DNA from 4 places in the Alteromonas sp. ABM1_013 genome. Region 2 is predicted to be linked to each of the others. Evidence: predicted binding sites of a transcription regulator. Region 2 holds the regulator's gene; each other region holds the start of a gene.
The links. The regulator LexA, encoded in region 2, represses DNA repair genes until DNA is damaged. The targets are predictions, from matches to a motif close to TACTGTATNNNNATACAGTA.
Positions count from the first base shown of each region.

Region 1: ACXAGK_RS17220 (recombinase RecA) is a predicted target of LexA. The motif match lies at 1,416-1,435, and genes of this name have one in related genera.
Region 3: recN (DNA repair protein RecN) is a predicted target of LexA. The motif match lies at 3,471-3,490, and genes of this name have one in related genera.
Region 4: uvrD (DNA helicase II) is a predicted target of LexA. The motif match lies at 3,711-3,730, and genes of this name have one in related genera.

Region 1 is NZ_JBSWXH010000006.1:3,104-8,840, reverse strand. Features, by position in the region: gene ACXAGK_RS17230 (DUF885 domain-containing protein) at 1-684, shown strand, start outside; gene ACXAGK_RS17225 (hypothetical protein) at 687-1,199, shown strand; gene ACXAGK_RS17220 (recombinase RecA) at 1,449-2,201, shown strand; gene ACXAGK_RS17215 (Y-family DNA polymerase) at 2,147-3,688, shown strand; gene ACXAGK_RS17210 (error-prone DNA polymerase) at 3,724-5,737, shown strand, end outside.
Region 2 is NZ_JBSWXH010000004.1:501,573-507,309, forward strand. Features, by position in the region: gene ACXAGK_RS14140 (cytochrome c oxidase assembly protein) at 13-600, opposite strand; gene ctaD (cytochrome c oxidase subunit I) at 752-2,395, opposite strand; gene coxB (cytochrome c oxidase subunit II) at 2,406-3,569, opposite strand; gene lexA (transcriptional repressor LexA) at 4,152-4,778, opposite strand; gene ACXAGK_RS14160 (sensor domain-containing diguanylate cyclase) at 4,952-5,737, opposite strand, start outside.
Region 3 is NZ_JBSWXH010000003.1:33,022-38,758, reverse strand. Features, by position in the region: gene ACXAGK_RS08610 (iron-containing alcohol dehydrogenase) at 1-1,146, opposite strand, end outside; partial or broken gene ACXAGK_RS08605 (fatty acid cis/trans isomerase) at 1,245-1,379, shown strand; gene nadK (NAD(+) kinase) at 1,470-2,345, shown strand; gene dps (DNA starvation/stationary phase protection protein Dps) at 2,605-3,114, shown strand; gene recN (DNA repair protein RecN) at 3,531-5,216, shown strand; gene ACXAGK_RS08585 (outer membrane protein assembly factor BamE) at 5,341-5,697, shown strand.
Region 4 is NZ_JBSWXH010000006.1:177,877-183,613, forward strand. Features, by position in the region: gene rarD (EamA family transporter RarD) at 1-114, shown strand, start outside; gene ACXAGK_RS17980 (GGDEF domain-containing response regulator) at 160-1,437, opposite strand; gene uvrD (DNA helicase II) at 1,480-3,651, opposite strand; gene cysE (serine O-acetyltransferase) at 4,152-4,949, shown strand; gene ACXAGK_RS17995 (HAD-IA family hydrolase) at 4,987-5,727, opposite strand.

The sequences.
Region 1 (5,737 bases), on a different contig from region 2:
ACGCCCTACGGTGTAGCGCCTGTACCAGACGCTATCGCGCCTAAGTATACAACGGGTCGTTACATCCACCCTAGCCGCGATGATCAGCCAGGATATTACTGGGTAAATACTTATGCCCTTGATAAGCGCCCTTTGTATGCACTGCCTGCTTTGACATTACACGAAGCGGTGCCAGGCCATCACCTTCAAATATCGCTGGCAGCAGAGCTTGAAGACTTACCTATGGTACGCCGTAACACCTATATTTCAGCGTTTGGTGAAGGCTGGGGACTGTACTCTGAGTTTTTAGGTATTGAAGCAGGTATTTACGAAACGCCATACGACAACTTTGGTCGTTTAAGCTACGAAATGTGGCGTGCGTGTCGTTTGGTTGTGGATACCGGTATGCACACGATGGGCTGGAGCCGTCAACAAGCGGTGGACTATATGATGGAAAACACCGCGCTTTCAGAACACAACGTTAATACGGAAATAGACCGCTATATCTCTTGGCCAGCGCAAGCGCTGTCATACAAAATTGGTGAAATCAAAATAAAAAGCCTTCGCGAAAAAGCAGAGACTGCTTTAGGTGAGCGTTTTGACGTGCGCAAATTCCACCGCGCGGTGTTAGAAAATGGCTCAGTTCCACTTTTCATATTGGAACAAAATATCAACACGTTTATAGAAGAACAAAAGGCACAATAAACATGATCGTTGCATTTGGTGTTATTGGATTACTTATCCTGTTTTTAATTTACTTTGTGCTGCGAGCGCAGAACTTACAGAAAGAGCTGGCGCTGTTGCGCCACTCGAATAAGCAGACTAGTAACAAGGTTACGTATGCTTATCGCAATCTTGTTCTTGTTACAGATGCGTTGGAAAAAAACCTTACCGCGCGTATTGAAAGTGCCTATAAAAGCCGCCTTATCGACCAAACTCAATATAATGCGCTGCACCCGCTTATGCGCAACTTTTCAACCATTATTATGGCTTGTTGTGAAAAAGGCATGTCTCTTGAAGAGTCTTTAAATAAAGCATTGCAGAATGAAGAAGTGACGCTTGAGGAAATTCGTGAGGTGGTGAAAGCACTTCCTAGCAACGTGCGTATGGTGTGGTCAAAAAATACCGCTGATGGTTTTATTGCTTTTTGCCAAACCGTTACAGCAACCGTAAGCGGTACTGCAGCAAAATCACAAAAAGAACCTTCATCACAAGAGTAGCCTCTTACTCTTATCCCCATGTTAGCGTCGATAAAGTGCTAATTACGCGTTAGGGTCGCCCGCTTTACTGTGTTGTTAGGATTGGCGGCCCTCGTCTATATCACTACTCTTTTAAAAGTTTAATCTTTTTACCTTTCCAAACTAATCAGTAAGTTAGCGCTTAAAACAACAAGTCAAAAACCTTTTGTCTTGAAAAGGGTTATTGCTGCACTATAATACTGTATAAAAATACAGTTTATTTTGAGTGCCATGAACAAATCGTTATCCGTGCTTAACAACCATCCGCATATTTGGCGGGCCAGAGATAAGAAGCAAAGTGAAGCAAAGCTTTCGCTGGGTTTTCCGCGTCTGGATAAAGCGCTTAACGGTGGCGTTGCCTCTACGGGGCTTGTACGTATTGCCTCACTAACCGGCGTGGGAGAGCTTTCGCTCTTTAAACAGGTTATTTGCCAGCATCGCACGCATAAACTGGTGGTATTTATTAACCCTCCTGGGCTACTACAGTCGCCGTGGTTAGAAAATCTGGGGCTTAAAGCGCAGCAAGTGCTGGTAGTAAAAACAAGTGCAGAACAAGAATCATTATGGGCAGCAGAACAGTGCTTAAAAAGTACGGCTTGCCATTGCGTGGTGCTGTGGAGTAATGCTGTAAACCCAAAAGAAGCACGGCGCCTACAGGTAGCAGCAACGCATAACGATGCGCTGTGCTTGCTGTATACTCCACCGCAACAGCAGGCCTTACAGTTAGGCTCCCAAAAAGCCGACATTGGGAGCGATTCACAAGCCACCCTTTCGAATCAAAGCGACAGTGCATTACCCATTACTTTAGATATTGCATTAAAAGGTAACCCCCATGCTTTGGCAGTGAGCATACGCAAGCAGCGTCATGGGTGGCCCAAAGATAACATTGTTATTTCTCATCAGTGGACCCCTGACAATCAGGCCATTAAATGGGCCATGGCACACAACACGCTTTCCGACAAGGCGCTACACTCTGTGAGCTAATAATGTTGTGGGCTTATATTTACTGCTATCAACTTACTTTAGACAGCCACATAAAAGCGGCTAAAACTAAGCGTGCGCCCAGGCAAGGGTCTAGAGACGAATCTAACGGAAGTTCTTCTTCATTACCGTCAAATACACCTATTGCTGTGTATTGCAGTAAAACCAACAAAATTACGCAGTGTAATGATATTGCGAAAAAAGAAGGCATTGAAATTGGTCATGGACTTGCCCAAGCCGCGGCGCTGTGCCCCTACGTGCATATTCTGCCTTTCAGTGAAGAAGCCGAAAAGCATATGCTGACGCAGCTAGCCCATAGGCTGTATCCTCTTGCTTCTGACATCGTACTAGACAGCCACATTCATTCGAATGGCGTAAATGGTCTGGCAGTAAGGCTAGATAACCTAATCCATTACTATGGCGGGCATAAGCCGCTGTGGAAAACCCTAACTCAAGCACTCGCAGAGGCAAATATTCGCTATCATTTTGCTAGTGCATGGACGATTGAGGCCGCAAAGGTATTAGCCCTTCATAAACATAACACCTATATGCATGCGACAGATGATATAAAAAAAGCGCTAAGTACATGCCCGCTTTCTATTACTGCTTTGTCATCTAAAGTCATTGAGGCCTTGGCAAGGGTAGGTGTTACCCGTGTACAGCAACTGTTGGCCATGCCGGTACAAGAGTTGGGGCGGCGCTTCGACAATAACACCATTATGTATCTTACTGCGCTCAGAGGAGAAACTTTTCCCCGCGTTACGCTATTTAGGCCTTTAGAGCATTTTGATAACTTTACTTTATTGCCTTTTGATATTGAAAACACGCAGCACCTAACACCTTTTGTCACACAGCAGTTTGAGCATTTGTCTCACTATTTACGGGCCAGGAACTTATATACATCAAGCATAAGCGTGCATATTCATTTCAGAGAAGCTCCTGTATTGGATATTAATATTCGCTCTGCAATGCCTCAGTCTTCGGTGCATAGTTGGCTACCACTGTTTAGCCTTAAAACTGAAAGCTTGGAGTTACCTGAGCCTGCCACAGCGATTGCGCTTACCTGTCAGCAGTTTGAAGAAATGGATACGCAGAATGGCGATTTTTTTAGCGACAGATTTAACGATATCGCACAGAAGCAATTGATTGGCCGCTTAAACGCCAAGCTAGGCGATAACAGTACGTTTCAACCTCGCGCTGCCGACAGCCATCAGTTTGAATATATGACGGTGACAGAGTCGAGCGCCGGTGACGGCACCGGTAATTATGCTTATAGCAGTGACATTACGCCCACCTTTACCTTTGATACACCTAAGCCGCTTATTCAGACGACCCAGATTTGCTTTGGCCCTGTGCGATTACACCGCGAGTGGTGGCATGACAGCCCAACAAAGCGAGATTATTTCATCGCCCAGACTGAGCAATGTGTAAGGCTTTTAGTATTTAAAGATGAAGAGAGCCGCTGGTGGGTACAGGGCCTTTTTTGTTAGCCACATGCGGTTAAAGAAGAGGGAAAGGCGAAACCATGAAATACAGCGAACTCTTTTGCCAAAGTAACTATAGCTTTCTTTGCGGAGCCTCCTCTCCTGCAGAGCTTGTGACCACGGCTTCTTTTCTTGGCTATGACGCGCTTGCTATTACAGATGAGTGCTCAGTAGCGGGGGTTGTACGGGCTTTCGATGAAATTAAGCATCAGGGTCTGCCTATTAAGCTTATTGTTGGCAGTTACTTTGTATTCGATGACACTTTATCTTTTGTACTGCTGTGCCCGAACAAACCAGCCTACAGTGAACTGTGCCGAATTATAACTAACGCGAGACGTCGCTCTGAAAAAGGAGAATATCAACTGGCCGAGTGGGACTTACGTACCATTCGTCACTGCAAATTCATTTGGCTACCTAGCGGAAAAGAAGCCCACGACAAACATTGGGCTGAGTGGCTGCAAAAACACCCTAGCATTGATGCCTATATCGGTGCTCAGCGTCTATTAGACGGGCAGGATCATCAGAGGTTTGCGCACTACAACCATTTACAGTCTGCCTACCCCTTTCCTGTTATCGCCTGTACCGGTGTACTTATGCATCACGCTGACAGGCTGCCGCTTCAACATGTTCTGCATGCCACACAACAGCATACCAGTGTAGATAAAATAGGTCGGGAAGCATTGAGTAACGCAGAACGTAGTCTGCGCACCATACAAAAAATAAAGAAGCTCTACCCTGAGAAGTGGATAGCCAATACCAATGCCCTAGCCCAGGTATTCACGTTTTCTTTAGAAGAGTTGCGCTATCACTATCCTTCGGAACTGGTGCCAGAAGGGTATACGCCTACATCGTATTTACGGGAGCGCGTAGAAGCCGGTATTAAAGTGCGCTTTCCAGAAGGTATAACCTCTGAAATCCGCCAAATTATAGAAAAAGAACTGACACTTATTGCCGAACAAGAATACGAGTATTTCTTTTTAACCATTTACGATATTGTTCAGTTTGCCAAGCGACAGCGCATTTTGTATCAAGGGCGAGGCTCTGCAGCTAACTCTGTGGTGTGCTATTGCTTGGAAATAACCGCGGTAGATCCAAGGCAAATAAGCGTACTATTCGAGCGTTTCATATCTAAAGAACGTAACGAGCCGCCCGATATTGATGTGGATTTCGAGCATCAGCGCCGTGAAGAGATCATTCAATACATTTATCAAAAATACGGCAGAGAAAGGACCGCTATCGCGGCTACCGTTATTTGCTACCGCTTTAAATCAGCGTTTAAAGATGTGGGTAAAGCGCTTGGCTTTAGCGAGTCACAACTTGATTTTGTAGTTAAACAAATCAATCGTCGAGACAGCGTTATTCCGTGGAAATCTCAGCTAGCGGGGCTTGGGTTAAACCCTGAGGAGCCTAGAGTACAGCAGTTAATTACCCTTACCGAAGCTTTACTAGGCACGCCCCGACATCTGTCGCAGCATGTAGGCGGTTTTGTTATTAGCGCAGGACCGCTTTACGACCTTGTACCCGTTGAGAACGCCGCAATGGAAGACCGTACCATCATTCAATGGGATAAGGATGACATTGAAACCTTGGGCTTGCTAAAAGTAGATGTGCTGGCGCTAGGGATGCTAAGCGCTATTCGTCGTGCATTCTCTCTTATCAATAAACAATACTCTGTTGAAACCAGTATTCCATTTATCACTAAGCTCGGAGATGACAAACAGGTATTCGATATGATCTGTCGTGCCGATACCGTAGGCGTTTTTCAAATAGAATCACGGGCTCAGATGTCTATGCTGCCAAGGTTAAAGCCCCGCCGCTATTACGATTTGGTCGTACAAATAGCCATTGTACGGCCAGGCCCGATTCAGGGCGATATGGTCCACCCTTATTTGATACGTCGCCACGGAAACGAAACCATTAGCTACCCATCTAAAGATGTGAAAAAGGTGCTCTCTCGCACTATGGGTGTGCCTATCTTTCAAGAACAAGTGATTCAGCTTGCTATGGTTGCCGCTGGCTTCAGTGGCGGAGAAGCCGATCAGTTGCGACGCGCTA
Region 2 (5,737 bases):
TACCCCTTCTGCTTATTCGCCAGTTGATGGTGTCGAAGCCATAAAGGGATTCGGTGTTGTCGTTAGGTCACTGGCTCGCGCTGTGACGTCATAGAGTGTGTACTGCAAGGTAAAAAAGGTTATATCTTCAGGAAGCTGCGGGTCTACGTAGAACTGCATAGGCATATAGGCCTCACTCCCCGCATCAAGTGGCTGCTGATTGAAGCAGAAGCATTCCGTTTTATTCAGATAGAGCGCTGCTGTGCCAGGGGATACAGAGGGAATGGCTTGGGCGACGATATTACTTGATGCAGGATTTCTCACATAAAACGATACCGTGTTTAGCTCGCCGGGGTGCACTTTCACACGCTTGGTTTCAGCGCGAAACTCCCACGGCATACCGGTATTTGTGCGAGTAATAAATTCTACGGTCACTTCTCGCGATTCATCAATCTCAACTGATTGGTAAACGGCTGCCGTGTTCTCGGTTTTGCCATTAATTCCCGCTACGTCACAGAATACGTCATACAAGGGAACCAAAGCGAAGCCAAAGCCAAACATGCCTATGACAATAGCAACAAGCTTGATAACCATTTTGTTATTTGCACTTTGCTGTGACATCACGCAACCTCCGAGTAACTCCAAAAGTGAAGCTTGGTAAACGCTTTTTTAGCCGCTTATCTCCCTCACCACCTGCAATGTGTGAATACCATCCTTACCGCTGCATTTTAGCGCTTTACAAGAATGGTCAATTCACAAATCCCACCTATCGTTACTTGACGACAGGCGGAGTTTCAAACGTATGGTAAGGCGCAGGTGATGGAATTTCCCATTCCAACCCTTCAGCGCCGTCCCAAACTTGCGCCGATACTGCTTCACCTTGCTTTTTGCACGCCTTAATAAGCAGGGCAAGAAAGATGAGCTGAGATAAACCGAAGGCAAAACCACCCAAGCTTATCCATTTATTAAAATCAGCGAACTGCAATGCATAGTCAGGAATACGGCGTGGCATACCTGCCAAACCCACAAAGTGCATAGGGAAGAACAAGACATTTACCGATACTAAAGAACACCAGAAATGCCATTTAGCCAAAGTAGTGTCGTACATTTTGCCTGTCCATTTAGGCAGCCAGTAATACACGGCCGCCATAATTGAAAAGACCGCCCCTGTTACCAGAACATAGTGAAAGTGAGCCACAACAAAGTAGGTATCGTGGTACTGGAAGTCCACAGGTGTTATCGCCAGCATTAGTCCAGATAGTCCACCAATGGTAAACAGCACGATAAAAGCAATAGCGAACATCATTGGCATTTCAAAGCTTAGTGAACCACGCCACATGGTCGCTACCCAGTTAAACACTTTTACCCCAGTTGGTACCGAGATAAGCATGGTGGCAAACATGAAGAACATTTCCATGTACACCGGCATGCCCGTGGTAAACATATGGTGAGCCCAAACTACAAAAGAAAGCAGTGCGATAGACGCCGTGGCGTAAACCATAGAGGCATAGCCAAACAGTTGTTTTCTAGAAAAGGTAGGGACAATTTGAGAAATAATGCCGAAAGCGGGCAAGATCATAATGTAGACTTCAGGATGCCCGAAGAACCAGAAAATATGCTGGAACATCACCGGGTCGCCACCACCTGCAGCATCAAAGAAGCTGGTTCCGAAAAACTTGTCTGTCAATACCATGGTCACCGCGCCAGCAAGCACTGGCATTACCGCAATCAGCAAGAACGCTGTAATAAGCCACGTCCATACAAATAGCGGCATTTTCATCCAAGTCATGCCTGGCGCACGCATATTAAAGATGGTCACTATCACGTTAATCGCACCCATAATGGATGAGATACCCATAATGTGAACAGAGAACACAAACAATGCTGTCGAATCGCCACTGTAGGTTGTTGAGAGCGGCGCATAAAAAGTCCAACCGAAGGCAGGGCCGCCACCTTCCATAAATAGCGAGCTAAGCAGAATTAAAAAAGCGCCAGGTAAAATCCAAAAGCTCCAGTTATTCATGCGCGGCAATGCCATATCTGGGGCGCCGATCATCATGGGGATGAGCCAGTTTGCGAGCCCTGTAAAGGCAGGCATTACAGCACCAAACACCATGATAAGCCCGTGCACAGTGGTCATTTGATTGAAGAAATTTGGTTCTACAATTTGTAGGCCGGGCTGAAACAATTCAGCGCGAATAACCATGGCCATTGCGCCGCCAACCAAAAACATGATGAAGGCAAACCACAGATACAGTGTGCCTATGTCTTTGTGGTTAGTGGTAAACAGCCAGCGCGTTATTCCTTTAGGAATATGGTCGTGATGTTCATGGTCATCATGTAGATGATCGCCATTTACTTGACCACTGTGAGGCGCAGAGGTATCTGGCGAAATAACTTCAGTTGCTTTGCTCATTTGTCTGCTCCTAGTTTCCGTTTGCCACTGCATTGACGTCTTTGGCCTGCACCATATCGCCCGTGTTATTGCCCCACGCATTGCGCTCGTAAGTGACTACCGCAGCAATTTCTTTAAGGCTCAGCATTTTGCTAAACGCTTGCATGGCTGTACCCGCCTTACCATGAAGTACAATGTCGATGTGACCTTGCTGATCCTCTAACGCCATCTTGCTGCCTTTAAGTGCTGGGAATACACCTGGTAAACCCTCACCATTTGGCATGTGGCACGCTGCACACGTAGCGTTGTAAACGCGCTCGCCTTCTTTCATCAATTCATCCATAGACATATTCATAGAAAGTAGACGCTGCTCTTCTTCTTTTGCTTTGCGAACAATTTCTTCTTGTTCACCCATCCATTTATCAAATTCAGCTGGCTCTTTAGCAATCACCACAACCGGCATATAGCCGTGGTCTTTTCCACAAAGCTCTGCGCACTGTCCGCGATAAATACCAGGCTCATTCACTTTGGCCCAAGACTCGTTAATAAAGCCCGGGTTGGCATCTTTTTTCACAGCAAAATCCGGGACCCACCACGAATGGATAACGTCGTCAGAGGTAATAAGAAAACGTACTTTTTTCCCAGTTGGAATAACTAACGGACGGTCAACTTCAAGCAGATAATTGTCGGTTTTTTGAAATTTGTTCTCTATTTGCTCACGCTGAGTAGCAAGCAGTGAGTAAAATTCTACGTCGCTGTCCATGTACTTGTAGTGCCACTTCCACTGTGAGCCTGTTACTAGCACAGTCATGTCAGGCTCAGACGTGTCTTCCATCGCAATAAGCGTGTTTGCCGCAGGCACAGCCATAAAGATGAGAATAAGAAAAGGTACAACGGTCCACGCTATTTCAACCTTCACGTTCTCATGAAAGTTAGCGGGCTTGGCGCCACGAGACTTTCTATGCAGATACATTGAGGCGAACATCACGCCAAAAACTACAACCGCGATACCTACACAAATGAAGAACATCAACATATGCAGATCATAGACCTGCCCACTGATGTCGGTAGCACCGCGTCTCAAATTAAGCGAAGAGGCTTCTTCACTAACTTCTTGTGCAAGAAGCAAAGGGGAGAAAAGCAAAAATGGTATTATTGAACACCACTTTGCAAAAACGGTCGTTAGTTGTTTCACTCAGCACCTCCGTAATAGCAAGACCAAAAACGCTGATTATTTTGCGCGCTGCCCTACCAAATGGTTTGCGAACGATTGACCCATCACCTCAACTTGTAAAACAAATTTAGAGTCATTGTTATTATTTTGTTAATCTCTGTATAAGAATTGCGCAATAATGCCGTGTCGTCTAGTCTTTTCTATTAAAAATTTAATGAAGAGGCTAATTTTTAACCATTTCTTGTGGCAGGCTTACGTTACAATTTTGTTGGAGAGGATATTGGGCGTGCTCGCGGCGCTTAAAAAATCAAACGCGCATTTTGAACGGGGTGTTGATGAGGATGAAGCTTCATTTGGTCATAAAATCAACAATTAACACATCGCTCGTCCTATTTTTCAAACAAACTTTCAAATAATAAATGTGTATTAGCCAATTCATTCTCGGGCCAAATAGCGCATATCTTTCGCACAATGGTGATGCCAGATTTCGTAGTTTTGAGACATACTAACAAACGCTAACCTAAGAAAATTAACTAAAATATGGTACTAAAAGGCATAAAAAAAGCGGCTAATACGCCGCTTTTGATTGAAGATGCTAAAACCTTACATCCAGTCGGCGTTTCTAATAACACCTACGGCAATACCTTCAATAGCAAAAGGCTCGCTGGCAAGGTCTACCTTAATTGGCGAAAACTCTTCGTTTTCAGCATGAAGTAAAACTTCACGACCGCGTTTCTCTAAACGCTTCACCGTAACGTCTTCATCCACCCGCGCGACCACTACCTGACCGTTGTGGACATCAGTTGTGCGATGCACAGCAAGAAGATCGCCATCCAAGATACCGATGTCCTTCATGCTCATGCCGTTTACACGAAGTAAAAAGTCTGCCTGAGGCTGAAACAAAGCAGGGTCGACCTTGTAGTGGGATTCTACATGCTCTTGCGCCAAAATTGGCTCACCAGCCGCCACGCGCCCTATTAGAGGCAAGCCTTCTTCTTCTGGTGCAGTATCCTCGAGGGGGATATTTAACTTAATACCACGCGAGGTACCAGGCAAAATTTCAATTACGCCCTTACGCGCCAATGCCTTCAAATGTTCTTCTGCTGCGTTGGCAGAACGAAAACCAAGTTGACGAGCTATTTCCGCGCGCGTAGGCGGCATTCCCGTTTCTTGCATGGTTGTTTTAATAAGTTCTAAAACTTCAGTTTGTCGAGCTGTGAGTGGGCGCATAAAAGACCTGTCTGTTCATACAGTTCCTGTAAGTATATACACCTAAAAGCAAATAACAAGCGCAAAGTCTTGAAACTATGGAGCAAGCTGCATGGGGCTAGCACCTAGTATATAAAAACTAGGGGGCTTAAGGCTGTCAAATACGTGAAACCTCGCGCAGCCTTAAGTTTTCATTACTCTAAAATAACTTGATTTCGGCCATTCTTTTTCGCCGTATATAGCAGTTTATCAGCTTTGGAAAGTAACACACTAAAGTCAAGATTCAAGCTATCCTCAGCAAAGACAGCACCAATACTTATTGTCACGAATATCGTGTCTTTCTTGTATTTAACTTCTGTTTTTTCAACAGCCTCTCGAAGTTTGTTAAATCGCCTTTCTTCGTCTCTTTTGTTGTCTGAAATTGCTACTATCGCAAACTCTTCTCCACCAAGACGTGAAACAATATCGGGCTCCACATAATATTCTTCGATGAGGTGGGCTACTGAAATTAGAGCTTGGTCTCCTGCATCATGTCCATAAGTATCGTTAACCTTTTTAAAGTGGTCTATATCGATTACCGCTACGCTCACTCTATTGCTTTGTGCAGAGAGCTGATGGCATTTATCAACAAAAGCTCGTCGATTGTACAGCCCAGTTAGCGAGTCAGTCATGGCCAGCTTACGCAACTTCTCTTCAGCTATCGCGCGTGATTCTTCCAGTTCAACCGCATAGAAAAGACCGGCTAATGCATCTAATAGAGGTTGCAAAAACTCAGCATCATCGAAGGTGTAGGGCTCGAATTTATTGGCTAAACCAATCATGCCCACCACTCTATCTTTGATCTTAATCGGTAGCCCTAAAAATCGACTAATGCGGGGGTGCCCTTGGGGCACCCCTTTTGAGTTTGGATGACTTCCTGAGGCATTACTAATCGTTACCTCACCGGTTAAAATTGTGGTACCGAAAAGGTTATCGAAACT
Region 3 (5,737 bases), on a different contig from region 2:
AACATAGATGGCGACCATCTCTTCAATGGTGGGTACGCGGGGGTTATTGCCCGGTGACCCCGATGCCAAAGCTTGCTCAGCCATTGTTGAGGTCGAAGCAAAAAACGTCTCTTTATCAATTCCAAACTCTGCTGGCGTGGGCACTTGTAAATCGGCATTAAGTGCTTTGAGTTCATTGATAAGCTTTTCGTTCGCCATTTCATCTGAGTCACTTTGTGTAGCGACACCCATCGCGCGGGCACATTGGGCATAGCGCACTGGTGAACTTGGAATAGAAAAGGCGGTAACCGCGGGCAACAACATGGCGTTAGACAAGCCGTGAGGCACATGAAAGGCTGCACCGATGGGCCGGCTCATTCCGTGAACAAGGGCCACTGACGCATTTGAAAAAGCAATACCCGCGAGCGTTGAGCCCAACATCATTGATTCTCTTGCCGTTTCATTTGTTGGGTCTGCAAATACAGTACGTAAATTAGGCGCAATTAATGCCATGGCTGATAACGCCTGTGCATCGCTATAAAGATTAGCTTTGCGGCTTACGAACGCCTCAATAGCGTGAGTGAGCGCATCAATGCCAGTATCGGCGGTAACGCGTGCTGGCAAGCTTTGGGTTAACGAATAATCGACCAGAGCTGCCGTTGGCATAAACCCTAGACCAACACACAACATTTTCTCTGTTGTGTTTTCGTCAGTAATAATAGTGAATCGCGTTGCTTCAGAGCCTGTGCCCGCCGTTGTGGGAATAGCGATAATCGGTAACCCCGCGTCATCGACAACCCTTGGAAATTTGTAGTCTCGCATTTCGCCGCCGTATTTGCCCAAAATAGCGATGGCTTTAGCGCTATCGATGGGGCTTCCCCCACCTAAGGCGATAATGCAGTCATAATCGTTGCCTTTAAATGCATCCACACCCTGGTTGATCGATTTTACCGTTGGCTCTGGCACCGTATTTGAAAACACATCTGCGCTGATTCCAGCCTCATTTAGCACTTGCACGATGGCAGCACTATATCCCAATTCGACCATCACCTTATCGGTAACCAATAATGGTTTGCGACAGTTAAGGCCTTTGAGGGTTTCAGCCACCCGCTGACTCGCGCCCTTCCCTATATGCATCACTCTTGGCAAAATAATTTGATGAGACATGCTTCCCTCCTATGGTTGCTTTTCTCAAGCATACCTGCCGACATGCTTAAAGCAATGACAATGTAAAAATAATGTTATCACCACTTTAATCCGACTGCCTGCTCGACAATGTCGCTATGCGCCGAACAAACCCTAATTTTTGGGCCTTTAGCGACAAATTGATTCAGTGGTCTAGCGAGCACTACCCTATTGAAGGCGGCCTGCTCGACTATAATCGATTAGAAGATCGCTAAACCTTGCACTCTGCAACGTTTTACGCTTTTCTTTTGCAAAATACCTGTGCTAATGTCCGACCATTGGAAATGAAAGGACATTAGCATTCCATGCCCTATCAAACCGTTGCTTTAATTGGAAAACCTCAGCACGCTGCAACCCATGACAGCTTAAATATTCTTGCCGAATATTTATTAGCCAAAGGCTGCAAACTATTAGTTGAGGAAAGTATTGCTGAAGAGCTTGAAACTGAAAACTTCAAAAGCTGTAACCTTGTTACTATTGGTAAAGAGGCTGACCTTGCCGTTGTAGTAGGTGGTGACGGCAGCATGCTTGGTGCCGCCCGTGTACTGGCGCGTTTTGACATCCATGTTGTAGGCGTAAACCGCGGCAATCTTGGCTTTTTAACAGATATTCACCCTGATGATATCGTTCAACAGCTTGACCTTATCTTTAATGGTGAGTGCGTGGTTGAAGAGCGTTTCTTACTTGAAGTCGAAGTTTATCGGCACGAAAAGCTTAAAAGTAACAATTCTGCCGTAAACGAAGTGGTGCTGCATCACGGTAAAGTTGCTCATATGATGGAATTTGAAATTTATATCGATGAGCAATTCGTATTCAGTCAGCGTAGCGACGGTTTGATTGTCGCCACACCTACAGGCTCGACTGCATACTCCCTATCCGCCGGCGGTCCTATCATTATGCCAAAGCTTGATGCACTAACGCTGGTGCCTATGTTTCCTCACACTCTGAGCAGTCGCCCTATTGTTGTTGATGCAGACAGTCAGGTATCAATGAAAGTATCAAAGGTAAACAGTGACTCGTTGCAAGTAAGTTGCGATAGCCACATTGTTCTACCCGTACTGCCCGGCGATGAAATTCGCATTAACAAGAGCGTAGACAAGCTTCATCTTGTTCACCCCAAGGGTTACAGCTATTTCAACGTACTTCGCAAGAAGTTAGGTTGGGGCAGCAAGCTTTACTAGCCTCATTCCCTATTTATCTTTTCTAATGTGCATTTATTACATTAGCCTGTAGCATTTTCTTAATTGCTACAGGCTTGAAAAATAAAGATTTTTTAATCTTCCCCTATTTCTCTATTAAAAACGTGTACTTATAAAACTCTCAGATTTCGGCATACCCGTTGCAACTGTCTAGGTAAGTTGTTGGCACAGGGCAAGTGAGATTTTGCCCCTTATGATGTTTTACATCGTGCTGATTTATTTACATTCAATAGGAGATATCATGAGTAACACCAATATCAAATTTACAGCCCCTGGAATGGATAACGATGCTGCTGCCAAAACAATTAAGGTATTGGATCAGCGATTGGTTGCACTATTAGATTTACAGTTAACCTTAAAGCACATTCACTGGAATGTGGTAGGACCAAATTTTATTGGCGTACATGAAATGCTAGACCCTCAGGTAGATGCAGTACGCGAAATGACAGACACCATTGCCGAACGTATTGCAACGTTAGGCGGCGTACCAAAAGGCACACCAAAAGCCATTGTTGAAGGTCGCAGCTGGAACGATTACGAACTAGGAAAAGGTCTAGTACTTGACCACCTTAAAGCACTAGATGCTGTATATGATGGTGTAAATGGCGACCATAGAAAGGCGCTAGAGCTTCTTGGTGAAATTGACCCAGTATCAGAAGATATGATCACTGGTCAGCTGGCAGACCTAGAACAGTTTCAGTGGTTCGTACGCGCACACATTGAATCTGGAAGCGGTGAGTTGCAGCAGTAAGCTTTTTTATTGAATATTATATAGTTATCTGGCTATTTATAGTTCAATTAAAGTTGGAATTCTAAAGGAGAGCTTAGGCTCTCCTTTTTGTTGTTTAGTTTTAAAAAACCGTTACAGCAGTCAACGTATTGGCTCGCTAGCTTTCTTCATAGATAGGCTTTTTGCTGTCGAATTTCACTTAGATTAGTACTGTATAGATTTCTGTAAAAAAACGCACTCTCATTAATTTCGTTTCTGCAGGTTACTCATAACCTCACATAACCATCAGAACTTATAACATTGATTTCTCTACCTTTATTAGCTTCCTTCTTAATTTTAGCGTAATTTTTTCACGACTTAACTTTACACAGCCAAAATACTGTATATATTATCAGTTACTGTATATATCATCATGTTCAACTTATTCGAGTGTGGTTATGTTAGCGCATCTTTCTATTTCTAATTTTGCTGTTGTAAAACAATTATCGGTTCAACTGGAAAACGGGCTTACTGCAATAACCGGTGAAACCGGCGCAGGTAAATCAATTGCTATTGATGCGTTAAGCTTGTGCTTAGGCGAACGTGCCGACGCAAACGCTGTGCGTAAAGGAAGTACGAAAGCTGAAATCATCGCACACTTTTCTTTGAGCAATAACGCGTTAGCTAAAGCTTTTCTCGATGAACATGAGCTTACCTCAGACGAGGATGAAAACAGCTGCTTTATTCGCAGAGTTATTTCTAAAGAAGGTCGTTCTAAAGCGTTTATCAATGGTATTCCCGCTTCGCTTCAGCAGTTAAAAGGCTTAGGCCAGTATTTGTTAGCCATTCACGGTCAAAACACACATCTGCAGCTGTTGAAAGAAGATCATCAAAGAGACCTAGTTGACGGTTACGCTAAGCATGGTGAATTGTTAGCGCAAGTTACAGAAACTCACTCAATCTGGCGTGATAAGCAACGAACACTAAAAGCACTTCAAGAGCAGGCAAAGCAACGAGAAGATAGAATTCAGCTGTTAACCTATCAGGTGCAGGAGCTCGATGAATTTGCTATTGAAGAGGGCGAGTTCGAAGAGTTGGAAATAGAGCACAAACGCTTAAGCAATGGTCAAAGCCTTTTAGAACAAGCGCAGACTAGCGTGTACAACTTATATGAAAATGATGAAGGTAACGCTTTATCAGTGATTCAAAGCAGCATTGAGCGCTTAGGCGAATTAGAAGCCCATGATGCAAGCCTAACGCCTATGATAGCATTACTAAACGACGCGGCAATTCAAGTAGAAGAAGCTGCGGGAGAGCTGCGTAGCTACTGTGATCAGTTAGAAATTGACCCGCTTCGTCTACAGCAAGTTGAAGCGCGCTATGCAAAAGCGATGGAGCTTGCGCGCAAACACAGTGTTATGCCAGAGGGGCTTTTTCAATTCCATCAAGAATTGGCTGCCGAATTCAATTCACTATCTGAACAAGAAACGCTACTGGGAACACTTGAAGGCGAAGTAGAAGAAGCGCGAGCAACATACCTAACTGCGACCAAAGGGTTGTCTGAAAGCAGACAACGTGCTGCCGGTAAGTTAAGTAAAGACATTGAGGCTCAAATTCGACAAATGAATATGCCTCATGCAAAAGTCGATATTCAAATTCAGTACGATGAACTTAAGAAACCTGTTAGCACAGGTCTTGATACTGTCGATTTCAAAGTGTCTACCAACCCGGGCCAGGATGCAGACAAGTTAGAAAAAGTGGTGTCAGGTGGTGAGTTATCACGTATAGGGCTGGCTATTCAGGTAATTGCAAGTGACAATCACGCAACGCCTACCATGATTTTCGATGAGGTCGATACAGGTATTAGCGGGCCAACTGCATCTATCGTTGGCGGTCTGTTGCGCAAACTGGGCAAGCAGTCTCAAGTAATGTGTGTAACGCATTTACCACAAGTGGCTGCGCAGGCGCATAACCAGCTGTTCGTAACTAAGCTCACTGATGGGGAAAGCACAGAAACTCAAATGCTACCGCTTACTAAGCAAGACCGTATTGATGAGTTAGCGAGATTGCTAGCCGGTGACAAAGTAACCAAATCGGCCTTAGCAAACGCAAAAGAACTGCTAAAAAGCGCAGCATCGAACTAAAATGCAGTTGATTGGTCATAGTTGTCAATGTAGCATGCCTTCGCGCTTGCAATAAAACAGCCTCGGAATTTGCTTCTGCGAAATTCGTTGGCACTAACAAAGGCAATACTGGACAAATTAACGCATGAAGTTGCAACACCTATTAGTAATTCTTGGTATCACATTTACATCAACCGCTTGTTCGAACTGGATATATCGTATCGACGTTCCTCAGGGAAACTTCCTTGATCAAAGAGACGTTGAAAAGCTGCGCGTTGGAATGACAAAAGAACAAGTTATTTATGTATTAGGCAACCCTGTTGTTCAAGACTCGTTCGATGATGACACTTGGTACTACGTTTACGATATGAAACGCGGTATGGAAAAGCGCGGAAAAGATTTTCAGAAGCAAATGATAATAAATTTTGTAGATGACAAAGTCACCACGGTTGAAGGCGACTTCGAGTTATCTGAAGACTTCAACACACCACTTGATAACTAATTATATTTAAAAAGGTAGCGTTTTCACGCTACCTTTTTAG
Region 4 (5,737 bases), on a different contig from region 2:
GAGTCGCGTTTGGTTACGTTCGGGTTTGTGTGGCTTGCGCTAATTTTATTTAGTGCCGACTCCTTGGTTAATTATCGCAGTCAGCGTAAAGCGCAAAAGCTAGCGGTAGAGTAGAGGCTGGTTCTTGCAGTCTTTTGAGACGTAAAGCCAAAACGAAAACTACAATAAGGAGCCTTGCTCTTGGTGAGGAGCATCAGGCGGCTCGCATTTGACCTGGTTTCGCCCGCTATTTTTGGCAGCGTACAGCTGCTTGTCGGCAAGGCTTAGCAGCTTATCTACACGCTGGGTATGGGCACCACTTGCTCCGATACTGCAGGTAACTTTTATATCGGTTTTGGGAAGCTGGATAACTTCAGCTTCTACCACTTTTCTGAAATCTTCCAAGCGTTTGCAGGCTTCATCAACAGGCGTTGAAGGCATGTAAATGCAAAATTCTTCACCACCAAAGCGCGAAATAATTTCATCTGGGAAGTAAAACTCAATAAGTGCTGCCATGGCCTTTAGCACTATGTCTCCGGCGTCATGGCCATGGGTATCATTAATTGACTTAAAGAAGTCTAGGTCGATAAGTGCCAAGGCATGATCGTCAGATAAATTTTGATGCTGAACCGTAACCATGTAAAAGAAGTGGCGCCTGTTGGGTAGGCCCGTTAAATAATCGGTATTCGCTACGCGACGAATTTCTTCAACACTTTCAATATATTCCACGTTTTGCATTACGCGGCACAAGAACTCTTCATGGCAATAAGGTACGCGTAAGAAGTCATTAGCGCCGCTTTTGATAAAGTGTGCAGACATTAGCATGCCTTTACCTCCAGCAATGCCCATTATGGCTAGCTGTTCTTTAGAGAACGCTTTTCTCAAGCTTGCCACAAAATGGGTGCCCGTCATGTCGGGTAATGTATTATCGGTAATAACAAGACGAACATTTTTATGCTCAGAGAGGCACTGCATTGCGTCGGTAGCTGTTAAGCATTCGAAGGCAATAAAGTTATGTCGCTGAAGAAGTGAAACCGTTTTTGAGCGCAAAACACGATTGGTACTTACCACCACAACGCCGGTAGATTTGTTTTTTTCAAGGCGGCTTATAAGCCGGTTTAGGTAGTCGTAGTTTTGTGAATTTTCTTTCGGAATATAATCAACAACATCCCGCTCAAGTACCTTGTCGCGAATAGCATTGTCTAGGTTTTCTGTTGTCGCAATGGTAGGAATGAAGGATTCGACCGCAAAGTCGATGGCCTCACCTTTTGGCGCATCGGGTAATGAGTAAGCAACAATGGCGCACAAAAAACTTTCTGGTATTTCTTGTGCAAAGCGTGCCTTTCCTTCGGTGAGCGAGGTTGCGCCCACGGGCGTAAGGCTCGAACGGCGTACTAATTTCGCGATAAGTTCAAGGTTGCCTTCACCATTTTCGATGATCAGCACGTGTTGCTGCATACATTCCAACTTAGAGTTAGGCTACCTTGCCAATTAATAACGTTACGCTTTCTCCAGCTTTGCGTAAGCAAGTACCAGCCATTTGCTGCCAAACTCATCAAAGTTTACTTGAACTCGACCATGCTCACCACTACCTTCGTAGTTAAGCACAATGCCTTCCCCGAATTTACGATGCACTACGCGCTCACCTAAACTAAAGCCTGTTTCTTCAAAACTGGCGTGCGAGGTTGCTTGGCTAAAGCGGTTATGTACAGGTCGCGAGATGGTGGATTTAAGCCTAACTTCTTCCACACAATCTGCTGGCATCTCGCGAATAAAGCGCGAAGCCGTATGATACTTATCTTGACCATATAATCGACGACTTTCTGCGTAAGTGATATACAACTTTTGCATAGCGCGAGTCATACCAACATAGCAAAGTCTGCGTTCCTCTTCCATTCGACCTGGTTCGTCGTTGGTCATCTGACTAGGGAACATGCCTTCTTCAACGCCCGCTAAGAACACCAATGGAAATTCGAGGCCTTTTGCAGTGTGGATAGTCATCATCTGCACAGCGTCTTGGTCTTTATCTGCTTGGGTTTCCCCGGCTTCAAGGGAAGCGTGGGCCAAAAACGCGGCCAGAGGCGACATTTCTTCCGCTTCTTCAGGCACGATAAAAGTTTTACATGCACTGACGAGTTCTTCTAAGTTTTCTAGTCGAGCCTGAGCTTTTTCACCGCGCTCTGCTTGGTACATGGCGTACAGACCAGATTGACGAATCGCTTTATCGGCCTGCTGGTCAAGCGGCTCGTCTAATGTGGCTTGTTCAAGCTCTGTAATGAGTAATACAAAGCTTTGCATAGCGTTTAACGCGCGGCCTTTAAAGCCACCTTCGTTTATAAGTAGCTGGCTGGCTTGCCACATAGAACAGTTATGCATACGTGCAGTGTCGCGTACTTGAGATAGGGTTTTCTCACCAATACCGCGACTTGGGGTGTTTACCACACGTTCAAAAGCAGCATCATCGTGGGGGTGGCTTACCATGCGCATATAGCCAAGGGCATCTTTAATTTCTTGGCGTTCGAAGAAGCGCAAGCCACCGTAAATGCGATAGGCCAACCCTTCGTGTAATAAAGCTTCTTCCAATACACGAGACTGAGCGTTGTTTCTGTAAAGAATAGCGGTGTCGCTAAGGGCGTTGCCTTGATTTAGCCAGTCTTTAATTTTTGAAACAATGAAGCGGGCTTCGTCGAGTTCGTTAAAACCGGCATAGACAGAGATAAGCTCGCCCTGAGCATCTTCTGTCCACAGCTCTTTTCCTAAACGGCCTGTATTATTGTCGATAACCGTATTCGCTGCTTTCAGAATGTTCCCGGTAGAACGGTAGTTCTGCTCAAGGCGAATAGTGGTAGGCTCATTAAAGTCTTTTAGAAAATGCTGAATATTGTCTACGTTTGCACCGCGCCAGCCGTAAATAGACTGATCGTCGTCGCCAACAATCATAATGTTGTTATTGTCGCCGCTACACAGCATACGAAGCCATGCATATTGAATATTGTTGGTATCTTGGAACTCGTCAACTAACACAGCACGGAAACGGCGCTGATAGTGAGCCAACACTTCAGGGTTCTTTGCCCATAGCTCATGAGCACGTAGCAATAGCTCGGCAAAATCAACTAAGCCTGAACGGTCGCAGGCGTCTTGATATGCAGCGTAGACTTCACGCATGGTCTTTTGGATATGATCGCCATGTGTCTCGATATGCTGAGGACGCAGGCCTTCGTCTTTATTGCCGTTTATGTACCACTGAATTTGACGCGGGGCCCAATGTTTTTCGTCCAAATTCATGGCTTTCAGAATGCGGCGAATCAACCGGTACTGATCGTCAGAATCGATAATCTGAAAGTTTTCAGGCAAGTTAGCTTCAGCGTGGTGTGCGCGTAATAGGCGATGTGCAAGCCCGTGGAAGGTACCAATCCACATATTGTGTAGGCTGCGACCCATCAACGACTCAATACGGCCGCGCATTTCTTTTGCTGCTTTATTGGTAAAGGTAACCGCGAGAATAGAAAAAGGTGCGATGTTTTCGACTTCCATCAACCACGCAATGCGATGCACTAATACACGGGTTTTACCACTACCTGCGCCAGCTAATACTAGGGCATTTGATAATGGGGCTGCTACTGCTTCACGCTGTTTGTCGTTAAGCTCGTCTAGCAGTCGAGATACATCCATAGTGTGGTACCTGTTAGTTGATAGTGTTATACATTCAGCAGCGGGCTATTATGCCATCTGACTGTTAATTTATACAGTCCAGTTTTTTAGCGTTTTCGTTAAGTAAAAGCGCGGTTATTTGCGTATTTAAGATGTGCAGTTATACGGGTCTTTTAATGAAATAAATAGGTGTTTTAACCGTTCTAATTAAATTGTTACAGTGCTTAATGCTGCCAAAGGCAGACCCAAAAGTGCACAACTGGAAGATACAGTTATTAGCTATAACGAATTAATACGATAAATTGATCGAATTATGCGCTTGGCAGGTATCACATCGGTATTGCATCACGCCAAACTCGGGTAAACTTTCAGCTCTTTTTCTTTGGCAACCTCTGCACTTTCATACAAGGCGAGAGTTAGTCAAAAAGTTAAGCCATTTTAGGCAAGCTGAAAAAGCACACGGCCCCAATTTTTTAACGACGTACATTGGCTCACAAACAGCACATTAACGGGATATGCTCATGACCGCACTCTCTACGCCCATCGATTTCTGGTCGACGCTCAAACAAGAAGCGCAAATTGTTGCTGAAAACGAACCTTTGCTATCTAGCTATGTGCATGCCAGTGTTCTTGCGCATCATAATTTTGAGTCGTCGCTAAGCTTCATTTTGTCAAACAAAATGGCAGATGACGTGATGCCTGCGCTTGCTATACGTGAGGTGTTCGACGAAGCCTACTTGTTAGAGCCAGGTATTAGCGAGGCTGCCATTGCTGATATAATGGCGATTAATGCGCGGGATGCCGCAGTGAACGATTACCTTACTCCTTTACTGCACTTTAAAGGTTTTCACGCCGTGCAGGTGCACCGAATGGCGCACTATCTTTGGCTTCACGGGCGCCACCAGTTAGCCTTATTTTTGCAAAGCCGTAATTCATCAAGCTTTGGTGTAGACATTCACCCAGCAGCGAAAATTGGTAAGGGCGTTATGTTCGATCACGCAACTGGTATTGTGGTGGGTGAGACTGCGGTAGTAGAAGATAACGTGTCTATTTTGCAGAGCGTTACGTTAGGCGGTACGGGTAATGAGTCGGGCGATCGTCACCCCAAAATTCGCCAAGGCGTGTTAATTGGCGCAGGTGCCAAAATTCTAGGAAATATCGAAATCGGCGAAGGTTCGAAAGTCGGCGCAGGTAGCGTTGTACTTAACAGTGTTCCAGCTCACGTTACTGTAGTGGGCGTTCCTGCCAAGGTAGTTGGGAGACCGGTTTGTCAAAGCCCCTGTGAATCCATGCGCCAAAACGTCCTAGAAGATAACTAAAGCTGTGGGGTCAGAGTCCTGACTCTGACCCCATTATTCACAGGAAGTGGGTTAAGTCGTTGAGGTTGTCTAGTGCTACGTGAGGCAATACGCTTACAGGTTCGTTCGCTAGCGTCATGGGTCTGTTACAGGCAAACCATGCTGCTTGATAGCCAGCGTTAATTGCTCCTTGTACATCCTTGATAATATTGTCGCCTACATGAAGAATGTGTTTCGGTGCAATGTGTAAATGTGCTACGGCTTCATCAAACATGTCTCGGGCCGGTTTCATAGGGCGCGATGTGCTGGCGTGAAGAATGGTTTCAAAATAACCATCAATCCCTATTTTTTCTGCGTTTACATTACCATTAGTAATGCCGATAAGCGGTAATTGACTACTTACTGCCTTTAACGTTTCGTGCACATCGTTAGCCAATTCAAAGTTACTTCTTGCATCGTAAAAACAGTTAAAGCAGGCCTCTACTGCATCACTAAGTTCACCACAGTTGGTCAGGTCTGTTTTTAACTCTTCGGGAGCAGTATTCGATAGTGCGGCGGTAAGTACTACACGCCTAAGCTGCCCCATATCAGAGGCTAAGCGCAGATCTTTTTTTATGGCAGCTTGCTTAAGTGCTAGCCAGTCGTTAGCCGACAGCGCGGCGGCCGACTTGTGGTGCTTCGCAATATGCGCTTGAAGCGCTTCTTCGGCCCGTCGAATAATAGGTTCGTTATTGTAAAGGGTGTCGTCAAGGTCGAAGGTCATTGCCTGGACTTTGTTAATAGACCTAAAAAACTGCATGGTAAACCTT